DNA from 2 places in the Rothia sp. HMSC061D12 genome. Region 2 is predicted to be linked to the other one. Evidence: predicted binding sites of a transcription regulator. Region 2 holds the regulator's gene; the other holds the start of a gene.
The links. The regulator LexA, encoded in region 2, represses DNA repair genes until DNA is damaged. The targets are predictions, from matches to a motif close to TCGAACANNTGTTCGA.

Region 1 (7,647 bases), on a different contig from region 2:
CCTGACGGGTCACATCCGCACCCCAGGTCGGGCCCACAAACGAAGAGGTCACGTCATTCTCAGAGACGCCGTAACCCTCCTGCAGAGCCGCCTTCACCTGCAGAGTTTCATCATCGCTGAGCTTGCTCATCTGGGCACGAATCGTACCCGGCGCAATATTGGTCACGCGAACATCCGAAGCGTCCTTCGCCTTCTCGTGAATAATGCGCTCACCCGTAGCAGTATCAACGTGCGCGGTCTTCGAGACCACGAACTCCGAACCGCCACGGAAATCAATACCCAGGTTGAAGCCGCCACCAACAGCCGGAATCAGAACCGAAACCGCCATCAGCACAGCCGCAAGCAGCAGCCACAGGCGGCGCTTACCTACGAAGGGGTACGAGCGGGCGCCCGAATGCAGGTCATTACCGAAGCGGGCAAAAGCATTAGGTTTCACATCGGTAGCCATGCTTAGCTCTCCTTCTTCTCATCAGAAGCAGACTCGTCAGCCTCAGCGGCAGCACGCTCTGCACGGCGACGCTCAGCAATGCTCAGCTGCTTCTCCTCCGGGCTGCGGAGGCGACCGGCACCACGGTACAGCGGCGTAGCGCCCAGCGACTCAGGCGACAAGCCCGAGTGGCGGTGACCCTCACCGAAGTAACGAGTATTCGCCAGCAGAGTCAGCATCGGGTGGGTGAACAGGTACACGACCACAAGGTCAGCAATCGCAGTCAAACCAAGGGTGAACGCGAAGCCCTTCACCGAACCAACCGACACCACGTACAGCACCACAGCAGCCAGCAGGTTCACAGCCTTCGACGCCAGGATAGTGCGGGATGCACGCTGCCAACCGTGGTTCACCGCCGACGGGATTGTGCGGCCCGCACGGATCTCATCACGGATACGCTCGAAGTAGACGATGAACGAGTCAGCCGTAGCACCAATCGCCACAATCAGACCCGCCACACCAGCCAGGGACAGGCGGTAGTTCAACGCCCAACCCAGCAGCGCAATCGCCTCATACGAAATGATGCCAGCCACAACCAGCGACATCATCGTGACAAAGCCCAGCAGACGGTACTGGAACAGCGAGTAGACAAACACCAGCAGCAGACCAATCAGGCCAGTCAGCAGACCCACACGCAGCTGCTCCGAACCCAGGGTCGCAGAAATCTGCTGCTCCGACTGGATCGTGAAGCTAATCGGCAGGGCACCGTACTTGAGCTGATCGGCGAGAGCCTTCGCCTCCTGCTCAGTGAAGTTACCGGTAATCTGCGGCTTACCGTCAGAAATCACTGCCTGCGACACCGGGGAGGACAGCACCTTGCCGTCCAGCAGAATCGCGAAGCGGGCACGCGGATCATTTGCGTTCTGCGCACGAATCGCGTTCAGGCGAGAAGTAATGTTCTGGAACTTCTCACGAGCAGCATCGTTGAACTGAATGTTCACAGCCCAACGGCCCGTAGTCACGCCCTGACCGGTCGTCTCCTGCGAGTGGCTTGCGGTAGAAATATCGCTACCGCTCAGCTCCACAGGACCCAGAATGTACTTCTCCTGACCGTCAGTGGAGCACGCCACCATCGGCTTAGTCGGGTCCGCACTATCGGCGTCCTCATTGCGTGCCGCGGTGCAGTCCTTCGCCTCGTACTGCTTGTACAGATCCGCAGTAATCCAGTTACGGTCCGAACCATTAGTCGGCTCCGCAGACGGCTTGGGCAGCTTATCGTCCGCAGTGCGGGCATCCTCAGCCACCGCAGTACCGGCACCAGAAAGCAGCACCGGGCGGAACGTCATATTTGCAGACGCCTGAATCAGCTGACGAGTCTCAGCGCTAATCGTTCCGGGAACCGAAACAACCACGTTATTACCCGAGCCGAAGGAGGTGGTAACCTCCGCCTCCGAAACGCCGGCACCATCAACGCGCTGACGAATAATCTCAACCGCCTGGTTCAACTGCTCCTGGGAGACGTTCTCATCCGAAGAGCCATTGACCTTCGGAGAAAGAATCATCTGAGTACCACCCGAAAGGTCCAGGGCGAGCTTCGGTGCCCAAGAACCTCCCGCGTAGGTGGTGCCGAAAATACCGGCAGCCATAACAACCATGAGCAGGACCATCGAGAGGAGCGCCCCTCGCGCGGCTGCAAGCGGTGAACGCTTAGCCATAATGTTCCTTCTTCGTGTGAATAGTATTGAGTGTTCTACAGATTCCGTAACGCGAAAACCCGACGCCGCTCACTGGGCGCCGGGCTCATACGCGCTGAATTACTTAGCAGTATCAGAAGAGGTATCGGAAGCGGGAGCTTCGGATGCGGTAGCCTCGTACGCGTCCTCGGTCAGGGGCGCTGCGGGGGCTTCCTCCTCAACAAGGTTCAGGATCGCGTTCATGGACGCAGTAATCACAACGCCCTCAGCAATCTGAAGCTGCAGCTTGTTGTTCTCAAAGTCAGTGCTGACAACGGTGCCGTAGACGCCGGAAGCAGTCATCACCTGATCACCGGGGACGAGCGCACGTCGCATTGCCTGCAGCGCCTCCAACTGCTTCTGCTGGTTCTTCTTAGCGGAAGTAAAAATCCAAAAAATTGCGCCAAAGAAGACAATCGTCATGACGACGTTGATGAGGAAGTTAAGATCCATGGTCTCACTTTCACATCCGCACCCGTGCCGCTCACCGCGAGGGTTGAGCGTACCAGAAGGTGTGGAATCGTAGATACAGTACGTATCCATCCTACGCGAGAGGATGAGCTTTAGCGCCCCGAACCAGCGTTTTTGTGAGGTTAACCTGAGTTTTGGACTCTCTCGGCGTAATTTTATGTCACTGGTAAAGACCAGCAGAGCCCGGCAGAGCCCAATGGAACCCGACAGCGTCTGCAGAAGAGTTACCGGGGGGCACAGAGTAGCCCGCGGGAGGTTACTACCTCCCACGGGCTACTACAGTGTTATCAGCTGGTGCGGGGCTAAAGCTGATGCGGATCTAGAGCTGAATCTCTGGGGCCTCCAAGCCGAGGTGTTCCCACGCCGCGGGCAGAGCCACACGACCGCGCGGGGTACGACCGATCAGGCCCTCACGCACCAGATACGGCTCGGCAACCGTCTCCACGGTCTCAGTCTCCTCACCCACCGCAATGGCGAGGGTGGACAGACCCACAGGGCCGCCGCCGAACTTGTGAATCAGCGCCTCCAACACGGCGCGGTCCAGACGGTCCAGGCCGCGCGAATCCACCTCGTACATGTCCAGCGCGGTTGCGGCATCGGTCGCGTTAATGCGGTCCACGCCGTTCACCAGCGCCCAGTCACGCACACGACGCAGCAGACGGTTCGCAATACGCGGCGTACCGCGGGAACGACCGGCAATCTCGGTGAAACCCTCGGAGGTAATCTGCATATCCATCAGGCCCGCACTACGGCGAAGCACCAGCTCCAGTTCCTCCACCGAGTAGAACTCCAGGTGACCGGTAAAACCAAAACGGTCACGCAGAGGACCGGGCAACAGACCCGCACGGGTCGTCGCGCCCACCAGAGTGAACTGCGGCAGCTCCAGCGGAATGGAGGTCGCACCCGCACCCTTACCGACCACAATGTCCACACGGAAATCTTCCATCGCCATGTAGAGCATTTCCTCAGCCGGGCGGCTCATGCGGTGAATCTCATCCAGGAACAGCACCTCACCGGGAGTCAGCGAGGACAGAATCGCCGCCAAATCACCCGAATGCTGAATCGCCGGGCCCGAGGTGATGCGCAGCGGCGCCTCCATCTCCGCCGCAATAATCATCGCGAGAGTGGTCTTACCCAGACCGGGAGGGCCCGACAGCAGCACATGGTCGGCGCTACGGCCACGCATCTTCGAAGCCTCCAGCACCAGGGACAGCTGCTGACGCACACGGCGCTGACCCACAAAGTCATCCAGGGACTTAGGGCGCAGTGCCGCCTCAATCATCTTCTCTTCAGGCTCTTCTTCCATCGCCACCAGGCGCTGGGCGGGAGCTGAAGACGCCTGAGTGCCGGGCACCTGACCGGGAAAATACCCGCCGGAAACCAGGGACGCCGCGGGCTGCGGCTCATAGGGATTCTGGCTCATAGAATTCTTCTTTCACAAAAGTTTGAGTGGGATACGTCGAACAGGGCGCGCCGCTTAGTGGCGGCCCACCGTGTTCTGAGTACCCAAGGATGCGAGCACACCGCGCAGAGCCACACCCACCGGCTCAGTCTCTGCGGCAGGGTTGTGCTGCACGTAAGCGTCAATAGCGGCGGAAGCGTCCTTCTCGCTCCAGCCCAAAGAGGTGAGAGCGTCAAGCACCTGCGGCTTCCAGACAATGCCCTGGCTCAGCGGCAGCTCATCGGTCTGGCCATCGCTGAGAATCAGCTTGCCGGCAAGCTCCAGCACAATACGGCGGGCACCCTTCGGGCCAATACCGGGAACCTTCGTGAACGCCTTATCGTCACCGGTCGCCACGGCGCGCTCCACCTCAGCGGCAGTGTGAACACTCAACACCGCCAGAGCAATACGCGGACCAATACCGGAAACCGAAAGCATCATATCGAACACTTCACGCTCGGCAGGCTCCGAAAAACCGTACAGAGTCATCGATTCTTCACGCACAATCATGGTGGTCAGCACGGTAGCTTCCTCACCGGTGCGCAGCTTGGAGAGAGTACGCGCGGTAGCGTACACGAGCATGCCGAAACCGTTCACGTTAATCACCGCATGATCAAGGCCCACCTGAGCCACACGACCGGTCAGGGATGCAATCATTTCTCTCCACCTTTCAACACCGCGCCCCGAATCAGGCTCGCGGCAGTGTGAGGGCACCGGGAACTCCGACACCCACAGAACGCACTCAGAACGCACTCCCCCAGTTCAACGGGGAGACATTACAAGTATATTAGAATATTTCTTCTGAAATCAAGCATATATTCGAACTTCTTAGCGAATACATGCGAGCCAACAGGAGACGGCACACAAGCCCACGAAGGCCCCCTCTAGCGGCGGCACCTCTAGCGGCGGGCGCGCGCCTCCGCCTCCATCCAGGCACGCTGCGCCGGAGTCAACGACCCGCCACGGCGCGCCTGCGCCGGGCGTGAACCCTGGTGAGTCTGCGTCTGGGCCGCCATGTTGATACCCGAACCGATACCGCCGCCACGCCAGCCGTGACAGATCGCAATCGCCAGGGCATCGGCAGCATCGGCGGGCTTCGGCATGGAATCCAGACCCAAAATACGGGTCACCATACGACCCACGGACGCCTTATCGGCGCGGCCGCTACCGGTCACCGCCGCCTTCACCTCCGAGGGGGTATGGAAGAACACTGGCACGCCGCGCATCGCCGCCGCAGAAATCACCGCGCCCGAAGCATGCGCCGTACCAATCACCGTGTTCACCTGCTCCTGAGCGAAGATACGCTCAATCGCCAGGGCATCCGGCTTATAGGTGTCGAGCCAGTGGGAGGCGGCGTTGAAAATCCAGAGAATACGCTGGTCTAGGGACTCCGCCGGGATCGTGCCGGCAACACCCACGTTCACGAAGTGCGCCTTACGGTCGGCGGTCATATCGAGCATGGAGAAGCCGCAGCGGGTCAGACCGGGGTCAACACCCATGATGCGGGTTGCACCCGGCACACGCTCCACGGCAGCGGCAGTACGGTTTTCACGCATGCTATCGCGTGCGGCAGGTTGAGCGGCAGCCATCATCTCCCCTTTCGACAAACTCCCTATAGAATCTCTAGATTCTAGCCCTTCAGAATCCTAGCACCCGGTACCGGGGCGTGCCACGAACACGGTCACCGCGTAAACAATCACCACGAGAACAGTCACCGTGCGCCCCGCGAAAAGTACCCAGCACATCCCCAAAAAAGCCCCAGACGCTAAGAAGCCACTCCCCCAACCAGCCACCCTACGGCGGCTCGGTTAAAGGAGCGGCTTCTTCAAGCATCAGATATCAGAACCTGAGTGATTACTCAGCTGTGATTACTCAGCTTCCAGCTCTGCCATGACCTCAGCAGAAACGTTAGCGTTCGAGTAGACGTTCTGAACGTCGTCGAGCTCTTCAATAGCGTCTGCCAGCTTCATGAACTTCTTAGCACCCTCAGCGTCCAGGTCAACCTGCATGGTCGGGCGGAAGACCGGGTCGTCGTTGTTGTACTCCAGGCCAGCCTCGTCCAGTGCCTTACGGATCTCGGGCAGGTCGGTCGCTGCGGAAACAACGGTGAAGATATCGCCCTCGTCCAGAACCTCTTCAGCACCTGCATCCAGAACAGCCATCAGAACGTCGTCCTCGGTCAGGCCGTCAGTCTTGGTGACCTCAGCAACGCCCTTACGCTCGAACAGGAACGCAACCGAACCCTGGTCAGCCATGGTGCCGCCGTTACGGGTCACAGCCAGGCGAACCTCAGACGCTGCACGGTTACGGTTATCGGTCAGACACTCAATGTACAGAGCGGTACCCTGCGGGCCGCGTGCTTCGTACATGATTTCGGTGTAGTCAATGGTCTCACCGGTTAGGCCAGCGCCACGCTTGATTGCGCGGTCAATGTTGTCGTTAGGAACGGAGTTCTTCTTCGCCTTCGACACAGCCAGGTCAAGAGCGGGGTTACCAGCAATATCAGCGCCGCCCATGCGTGCTGCAACTTCAATTGCCTTAATGAACTTCGCGAAAGCCTTCGCGCGCTTAGCGTCGATAGCAGCCTTCTTGTGCTTAGTAGTCGCCCATTTAGAGTGACCGGACATTCGTATCTCCCTTAGTCAAAACCTCCGTGCGGGCACGGCGAAACGTCCCACGCACCGTACTGTACTCACATAACTATACCGTAGCGGAGGCGCACACCACCTCAAAAAGTGCACGCCACCGCCCGGAATAGGGTGCTAGCGGGGGCGAGACGCAGCCGAAGCGCGTGCCTTCTCCACCAGCGAGTCGTCAATCGTGTTCGGCGTGAACTCGCCAAACTTACGCTTTGCCGCCTGCTCAATCAGGTAGTCCGAAATCTTCGGGTTCTTCGGCAGCAGTGAACCGTGCAGGTAGGTGCCAATCACGTTGTGCACGCGCGCACCCTCGTACGCGTCGGTCACGTTGTTGCCCTCGCCCTTGGTGACGGTCGCCAGCGGGGTGCAGCCCTCGCCCAGGTAGGTCAGACCCGAGTGGTTCTCAAAACCAATCACGGTGCCGAACTCCTCAGACTCCTCAACAATGTTGCCGATCAGGCGGTCATCGCCGCCGACCGTGTGCGCATCAAAAATGCCGATACCCTTCAGCACCTCACCCTCACGGGTGCGGAATTCCTTGCCGAACAGCTGGTACAGGCCACAGATGACGAGCATCGGCACGCCAGCCTCAGCCAGCGAGCGCAGGGTGTCACCGTTCGCGTGCAGGTCGTCCTGAATGACGGACTGACCGGAGTCCTGGCCGCCGCCGCCCAGAATAATGTCAACATCCTGCGGGAAGGGATGACCGGGGTTGTGGTCCAGAATCTGCACGTCAAAACCGTGCGCCTGCGCGCGACGAGCCAACGCCAGGGTGTTGCCCCAGTCGCCGTAAATGTTCATGTCGAGCGGGTACAGCTGCAGGATGCGCAGAGTCTTACCGTTATTCGGGCCTGCCGCGGGGGTGCCCTCAAAAGTGTGAGTTGCCGTCATTAGGAGACCCTCTCAACGTCAGTAATCTTCGCGAGCTCTTCACGC
Region 2 (7,647 bases):
CCCACTCAAAAACGCCGTGCTCAGATTTGAAGTGAGCCTCGCCCTCAAGATCCTTGAGCAGCGTACTATCGGAGGAAGAACGCAGGGCAGAAACACCGGGCGCCAGGTCGCGGGTAGAAAGCTCCACGCTCTCACCGGGCCACTCCCCCATGCCCTGCACCTGAACCTGCCCCATCTGCGGATGCTCCACCGTAATAGAGTCAAAGAGGCAGCTCAGTGCCGCACCGGCAACCAGCACCGGACGACCGCCGGCAACACGGCGGCCAATCACGCGCTCAGCGTCCTTAGCTTTCAGATCTTCATATGCCTCAAGAGAGCTCGCACCGCCGGTAACCACCATACCGTCAGCCTCACGCAGCTGATCAGGCACGGTAGTGACGATAACGTCCGCCCCCGCATCCTGAAGAAGCTTCACCAGGGCGCCACGAGTTCCGGGCTCGCCCAAAACGGCAACCACCGGACGAGCGGTCTGCGCGGTTTCAGTTTCGACGGGTGTGGATTCAACGGGAACAGGCATCGGTGCGCTCCTATTTCGTAGGCTCAAGAATTCGACTCAAGCGCTCTAGCTTGAGAGATAGAAGATTCGGAGTCAAGACATCAACCTCATGCAGAAGCCAACCACACGCGGGTCCATGCTTAGCGCTGAGTCTGAGGAATTTCCAGACGCTGACCGGCATCAACAGAGGTACTGGTCAACGAATTCAACTCCATAATACGAACCACAGTATCACGGGTGTCACCTTGCGGATCCACCGCCTGAGCAATATCCCACAGGGTCTCGCCGTGCTTCACCACAACGACGGTTCGAGTCACCGAAGCGTTCTCCACGGAAGCCGAAGCCGCCGGGCCAAAGAAGCTAATAGCACCGAGCACAATCAGCGCCGCCAAGGTCAGCAGAGGCAGACCCTTCAGGAAACCGCGCACAGTGCCAAGACAACGAATAGAAGAGGGAACCGCGCGCAGAAGCTCGCCACCCTTAGCCAGAAGAACACTCTTCGCGCCAGGTGCCTGAGCCGCAGAAGATGCCTGAGTAGAAACAGCAGGGGCAGAAACAGCGGGGGTAGAAACGGCGGGAGCGTGGGCAGGCTGAGCCGTCTGCGCAGGACGGGGTGCATGAGCCGCACGAGAGGAGCGAACAGACGGCGAAGACGCAGGCACATGAGAACGCCCCTGCATAGTGCGGGCGGACACGGTGCTGGCGGACGCAGTGCGGGCGGGGTGAAGTACCACCAAACCTGCCGGAAGGTGTGCAGAAGTGCCACGAGAAGCAATAGGTGCTGCAGTAGTCATTGTGGTTCCTTTCTCTCAGCTCGCCCCGGGGTTACCCCGCGGGTCTAGCAATGCCGAGCGATACCCGCTCGGAGGTCCTAGTTGAGTGATAACTATGGAGTGGTGATTGTTAGGCGATAACTATTGGGTAGCTATTCTCTAGTTAGGTCAGAGCGTCGGGTGCACCGGGCTGCGCTGGGTCGCCCCAGCACCCCATCCCCTGCGCTCTCTCTTCGCCAGATGCTCGCTAGAGCATCCGGGGTAGATCATGCGAAGAGAGAGGCAGAGGATTCGAATACATTCGAACACTCATTCACTCTCCTCTCCTGGAAGACTCCGGGTCGAATCTTCGAATATTCTTCGAACATCCACCCGTAAATCCTGAATTTCAGGAGAGATTCAAGAGTATATACGAACTCTTGTTCTAAAGTCTAGCAGAGATGTACTAAAAATTTCTTCGAGTTTCGAAGAAAAAATCTAGAATATTTGTTTGAGTTTTTCGGTGTAGTGTTCTACACTGGTGTCAAGAGACGTTCCACACGCTCCTGATGAGTCCTACTCACAGCAGGTTTCTGTACCCGTTACGGTTTGATTCTGTATCGAATGCAGGTGCTGCTGACTGAGTTTTATAGGGCGGAGGCGCATACTCGTTGCCTGCGTATCGCTCCGGTATCGCTCCGGCACGGATAGAATTCCTCCACCCCCTGACGAGATAAGACCCATTTCGGCAGAACCAAAAAATTTTTAGGACTTCACCAGAAAACGTGTGAAGCACCCATCCGTGCCCCGACCGGACTGTGTCTCAAACAGACTGCAGAGACCGGAGTACAGAATTCGGGGCACAGACCGAAGGAAAAGAAATGGCAACAGCACCCCGTCCGGCGCTGACCGCGCGCCAGCAGAAGATTCTTGACGCGATCCGCACCGAGATTGAACAGAAGGGTTACCCGCCGTCCATGCGCCAGATTGGTGACATGGTGGGTCTTGCGTCCCTGTCCTCGGTCACTCACCAGCTCGGTCGCCTCGAGACCATGGGCTACATTCGCCGCGACCCCAAGCTCCCCCGTGCCATTGAGGTGCTGGATGAGAACGGCATCGGCATCCACGGTAGCGCTTCCTCTTCCCTGCCCGAGCTGCCGAACTTCGAAGTCGGCGATGAGGACCTCGTACCCGTTCCCCTGGTTGGACGAATTGCAGCGGGCGGCCCCATCACTGCCGAGCAGTCCGTGGAGGATGTGCTCGCTCTGCCCCGCCAGCTGGTCGGTAGCGGCAAGCTGTTCATGCTCAAGGTCAAGGGTGATTCCATGATTGACGCCGCAATCTGCGACGGCGACTGGGTGGTTGTCCGCGAGCAGCACACCGCAGACAACGGCGATATTGTTGCTGCGCTACTTGACGACGAGGCAACCGTGAAGGTGTTCCGTCAGGTCGACGGCCATACCTGGCTCATGCCGCGCAACTCCAACTACGAGCCGATTATGGGCGACCGCGCAACCGTCATGGGTAAGGTCGTCTCCGTGCTGCGTAGTCTCTAGAAAACCACAGCCTCTAGAAGATGCAGTCTCTGAAAGACGCGGGCTCTAAACAGCCACAGCATCTCAAAGAAGCTGTTTTAAACAACACAGCCTCTAAAAGACATAGCTACGAGGCTTTTAGCTCTCTATAGAAATCACCCCGGTGCTACGTGAATGTTCACGTATCACCGGGGTGATTTTTATATTTCCAAAGCGGAAGGTGCGGCGCTGCCAGGACTGGATCCCGCCCGAGCTAACGCTCAATACTCGCCGAAAGACGAGCCAGCGCGCCGGTCACCGCGGCCTTATTCTGCGTTGACCACATCGGCGGCATCGCCTTCATCAAGAAACCGCCGTAGCGTTTAGTCGCCACACGCGAATCCAGCACAGCCACCACGCCGCGGTCAGACACCGAACGGATCAGGCGACCCGCGCCCTGCGCCATACGAATCGCCGCGTGGTGAGCAGAAACCGCCATAAAGCCGTTACCGCGATGACGGTTCACCGCCTCCGTACGAGCCTGCGCAATCGGGTCATCCGGGCGGGGGAACGGAATGCGGTCCATCACCACCAGGCGGCAAGAGTCACCGGGAACGTCCACGCCCTGCCACAGGCTCATCGTTCCGAACAGGCATGAGTCAACGTCCTCGCTGAACTCCTCCACCAGGGCCTTGAGCGAAGACTCACCCTGCAGAAGAATGTTCAGGTCGCTGTGCTCACGCATGTATTCGGCGGCACGCTCGGCGGCGCGCTTCGAGGAGAACAGGCCCAGGGCACCGCCCTCCGACGCCTCGCACAGCTCACGCAGACGCTCCAGCTGGCCCTCGTGCACACCGAATCCCGGAGGCTTCAAATCCCCGGCAACGTACATGATGCCCTGCTTGCGGTAGTCGAAAGGCGAACCCACGTCGATGCTCGTCCAGCGCGGCGCGCCCTCGCCCTGCAGTCCCAGGGCACCGGCGGCAACGTCAAAAGAGTCACCCACCGTCAGGGTCGCACTCGTCAGAATCACGGTGCGGTCAGCGAACAGACCGTCACGTAGCTGCAAACCGACGCTCAAGGGGGCGATGTTCAGGGTCGCCGGGTCGGTATCGGAAGCAGCCACGTAGCGGCCGTTCTCCCAACCACCCTGACGAGAAATCCACAGAACGTCCTGCTCGCCCGAAGCCTCCAGAATGCGGCTACTCATGTCGTGTACCTCAGAGACACGCGAGCGCGCCATCTGCAGGCCGGCGTCAACGTCCTGACCGTCCGGTTTGGTATCGGACAGGGCGGTGCGGGCGGCATCGTTGACCGCAGAAATAGCGGTCAAAAGGCGACCGTCCAGGCCTTTCAGCAGGCCCTCGGCAAGACCCTCGAACGCGGTCTCCAGGGTGCCGGCAGCCATTTCCAGGGCACCGGAATCAGCCTTCGAATGCTTCTTCACGCTACGCGCCGCACGGCGAACCATCGCAACCGTCAAAGAACCAGACACGGCACCGGTCACACGGTCCACCAGCTCATGAGCCTCATCAATAATGACCGTCTCATGTTCGGGCAGAACCTTCATGCCCTCGAAAGCGTTAATCGCCAGCAGGGCGTGGTTCGTAATGACAATGTCAGCCTCAGCGGCACGGCCACGCGCCATCTCGCTAAAGCACTCTTCCACCAGCGGGCAGCGGCGGCCCAGACACTCGGCGGCGCTCACCGATACCTGAGCCCAGGCGCGGTCAGAAACGCCGGGCTTCAGCTCGTCACGGTCGCCGGTCTCCGTGCGGTCGGCCCACTCGCGCAGGCGCACCACTTCCTCACCCACGCGGGAGGTCGAAGAAGGCATGTCAAAGAGAGCATCCGGCTCGTCTTCCGGGTAGCCGCCCTCCAGCTTATGCAGGCAGAGGTAGTTATTGCGGCCCTTGAGCAGAGCCACCTGCGCCTGCGACTCCGGGCGTGGCTCCAGCGCTTGTAGAAGACGCGGAATATCGCGGTTCACGATCTGCGCCTGCAGGGCAAGAGTCGCCGTCGCAACCACAATCGGCTGGTCCGACTCCCCCACCCGCGCCAGGGCAGGCACCAGGTAGCCCAGGGACTTACCGGTACCGGTACCCGCCTGGACCAGCAGGTGACGCTGCAGTTCAAGAGCCTGCGCCACATGCGCCACCATGGTGCGCTGACCGGCACGATTCTGACCGCCAGTGGCGGCAACCGCCTCATCCAGCAGGGTCAGGGCATCCTTCGCACCGGGCAGGGTCTCAAGCTCCTGCCCGGTGAATCGGGTGCCGTCGGTTGCCGGTCCGGGCACAGTTCCCGGGGTGTTTTTGGGCGCGTTGATGCTCTCGGTCACGCTCATCCGCCCTAGAGAGCCTCGGAGGTAGAGGGCTGCTCGGAGTCAGATGCGGTCGCCTCAGTGAGGGCGTGTGCCTCCGCAAGTTCCTCTTCCAGGACCTCCAGCAGGTCGCCCTCCAGCACATACTCGGACAGTTCGGAGGCGACATCCTCACGGACCAGAGCCACCACGAAGGTGCCGTCCGATACGAAATCGGTGCTCTTAATTTCGGCGTCCCACTCGTGCAGGCGCGAAATAATCTCACCGTGCGAATACGGAATCAGCAGCTTCACCTCAATGGAGGGGCGCGGAATGGTGTCCGCGATCTTCTGCTTCAGCTCCTCAATGCCCTCACCGGTACGCGCCGAAACGATCACGTGCTCCGGCTCGCGCTGGCGCATACGCTCCAGCACGAACGGGTCAGCAGCGTCCGCCTTATTCAGCACAATGATCTCGGGGATATGGCGGGCGTCAACCTCCGCGATGACCTCGCGGACGGCACGAATCTGCCCCTCCGGGTCCGGGTGCGAAGCATCCACCACGTGCAGGATGACGTCAGCGTCAGCGACCTCTTCCAGGGTGGAGCGGAACGCCTCCACCAGCTGGGTCGGCAGCGAACGCACGAAACCCACCGTGTCAGAGAGGGTGTAGCCGATGCCGTCGGGGGTCTGCGCCTTACGGACGGTCGGGTCCAGGGTCGCAAACAGGGCGTTCTCCACAAGCACGCCGGCATCGGTCAGACGGTTCAGCAGGGAGGACTTACCCGCGTTCGTGTACCCGGCGATAGCCACCGAAGGCACGCGGTTACGGCGACGGTTCAGGCGCTTCGTCTCACGCGCCGGCGCCATCGCAGCAATCTCACGCTTAAGCTTCGCCATGCGAGCGCGCAGGCGGCGGCGGTCCATCTCAATCTTAGTTTCACCGGGACCACGCGAACCGATACCCTCACCGGCTGCGGCACGGCCACCCGCCTGACGGGACAGGGACGCACCCCAACCACGCAGACGCGGCAGCATGTACTCCAGCTGAGCCAGCTCAACCTGTGCCTTACCCTCGCGGGACTTAGCGTGCTGAGCGAAAATGTCGAGAATCAGGGCGGTGCGGTCAATGACCTTGACCTTCACGATGTCTTCGAGGGCACGACGCTGCGAGGGAGCCAGTTCGGAGTCGACGATCACGGTGTCAGCGCCGGTCGCCTCCACAATGTCCTTGAGTTCCAGCGCCTTACCTGAGCCGAGGAAGGTGCCGGGGTCCGGCTTGAGGCGGCGCTGAACCAGGCCGTCCAGAACCTCGGAACCTGCGGTTTCAGCCAGTGCCGCGAGCTCACGCAGGGAGTTCTCTGCGTCCTCTACGGTGCCTTCAGTCCACAGACCAGCCAGCACCACGCGTTCCAGGCGCAGCTGGCGGTACTCGACCTCGGTGACGTCTTCAAGTTCGGTGGAGAGGTTCGCGATACGGCGCAGTGCGCGGCGCTCAGCGAGGTCTTCCTGGTCACCGTCATATTCGGAGTGTTCGCGCTGAACGTCAGAAATTTCGCGCGCGCGAGTATCCAGCACACGGCGGCTATTGTTGCTGTGAGCGCTGGAGGAGTTATCGCTGTGATGCGCGGTACCGGCGGCGTCATACGTCGTGACGGAGGCGGCCGCCTGGGAGCGGCCCAGAACGCGGTCTACGGTGCGGCGCAGCTGCTCATCGCTGGGCAGCTTTTCGGTATCAGATACGGGGATGTTCTTAGAATTCATACGACTCTAATTCTACCGCCGTTGCCCGCATCAGGTAGGGGGTTCGGTCGCCTGTGCGCTCAGGGCGTGCAAGCTACTAACCCGCCCCGTGCATACTCTGCCCGTGTGCGGCGGGTTCTTGCCCTACCGGTACACTGGATAGCATGAGCGACCAGCATTATTTCTCTGAAACCCCCGAGACCGAATTCAAGCCCCGCCCGGTGCAGGTGGAGCTTGCCGGCCGCAAGGTCACCGTCACCACAGCTAACGGCATTTTCAGCCCCTCCGGTATTGATAAGGGCACCGCTATTTTGCTGCAGGAAGCACCCGACCCGCAGGGTACACGCATGCTCGACATCGGCTGCGGTTGGGGCCCCATCACCCTGACTTTGGCGATGCTCGCACCGCAGGCGCAGGTGCACGCGGTGGATGTGAACTCCCGCTCCATTAGCCTGACTGAACGCAACGCCGCCGCTCTCGGCCTGTCGAACGTCACCGTGGGAACCCCCGAATCGGTTGACCCCGAACTGCGTTTTGACACTATCTGGTCGAACCCGCCGATTCGCGTGGGCAAGGAGGTTCTGCACGAGATTCTGCTGACCTGGCTGCCGCGCCTGGCGCCCGGTGGTGACGCCTACTTGGTGGTTCAGAAGAACCTGGGCTCCGATTCTTTGCAGAAGTGGATGGACGCGCAGCTTGAGGAGCTGCACCCCGGCGAGTTTGAGGTGTCGCGCTACGCGACTTCGAAGGGCTTCCGTATTCTGCAGGTGCACCGCTACGAGGACTAAAACCTCTGGCGCTAAATCCTCTAGCGCTTATTGCTTAAAAATATAAAAGCGGC

Region 1: a site for LexA is predicted at 4,880-4,895, ahead of ruvA (Holliday junction branch migration protein RuvA). Genes of this name have one in related genera too.

The regions. Positions count from the first base shown of each region.
Region 1 covers NZ_KV830305.1:554,352-561,998, forward strand. Annotated here, with positions in the region: gene secF (protein translocase subunit SecF) at 1-448, opposite strand, end outside; gene secD (protein translocase subunit SecD) at 451-2,142, opposite strand; gene yajC (preprotein translocase subunit YajC) at 2,242-2,613, opposite strand; gene ruvB (Holliday junction branch migration DNA helicase RuvB) at 2,951-3,937, opposite strand; gene ruvA (Holliday junction branch migration protein RuvA) at 4,109-4,729, opposite strand; gene ruvC (crossover junction endodeoxyribonuclease RuvC) at 4,972-5,628, opposite strand; gene HMPREF2682_RS02160 (YebC/PmpR family DNA-binding transcriptional regulator) at 5,941-6,699, opposite strand; gene HMPREF2682_RS02165 (type 1 glutamine amidotransferase) at 6,835-7,602, opposite strand; gene HMPREF2682_RS02170 (Mur ligase family protein) at 7,602-7,647, opposite strand, start outside.
Region 2 covers NZ_KV830307.1:20,879-28,525, forward strand. Annotated here, with positions in the region: gene HMPREF2682_RS06805 (type 1 glutamine amidotransferase family protein) at 1-517, opposite strand, end outside; gene HMPREF2682_RS09295 (LysM peptidoglycan-binding domain-containing protein) at 637-1,290, opposite strand; gene lexA (transcriptional repressor LexA) at 2,130-2,804, shown strand; gene HMPREF2682_RS06820 (ATP-dependent DNA helicase) at 3,037-5,109, opposite strand; gene hflX (GTPase HflX) at 5,115-6,827, opposite strand; gene HMPREF2682_RS06830 (class I SAM-dependent methyltransferase) at 6,971-7,594, shown strand.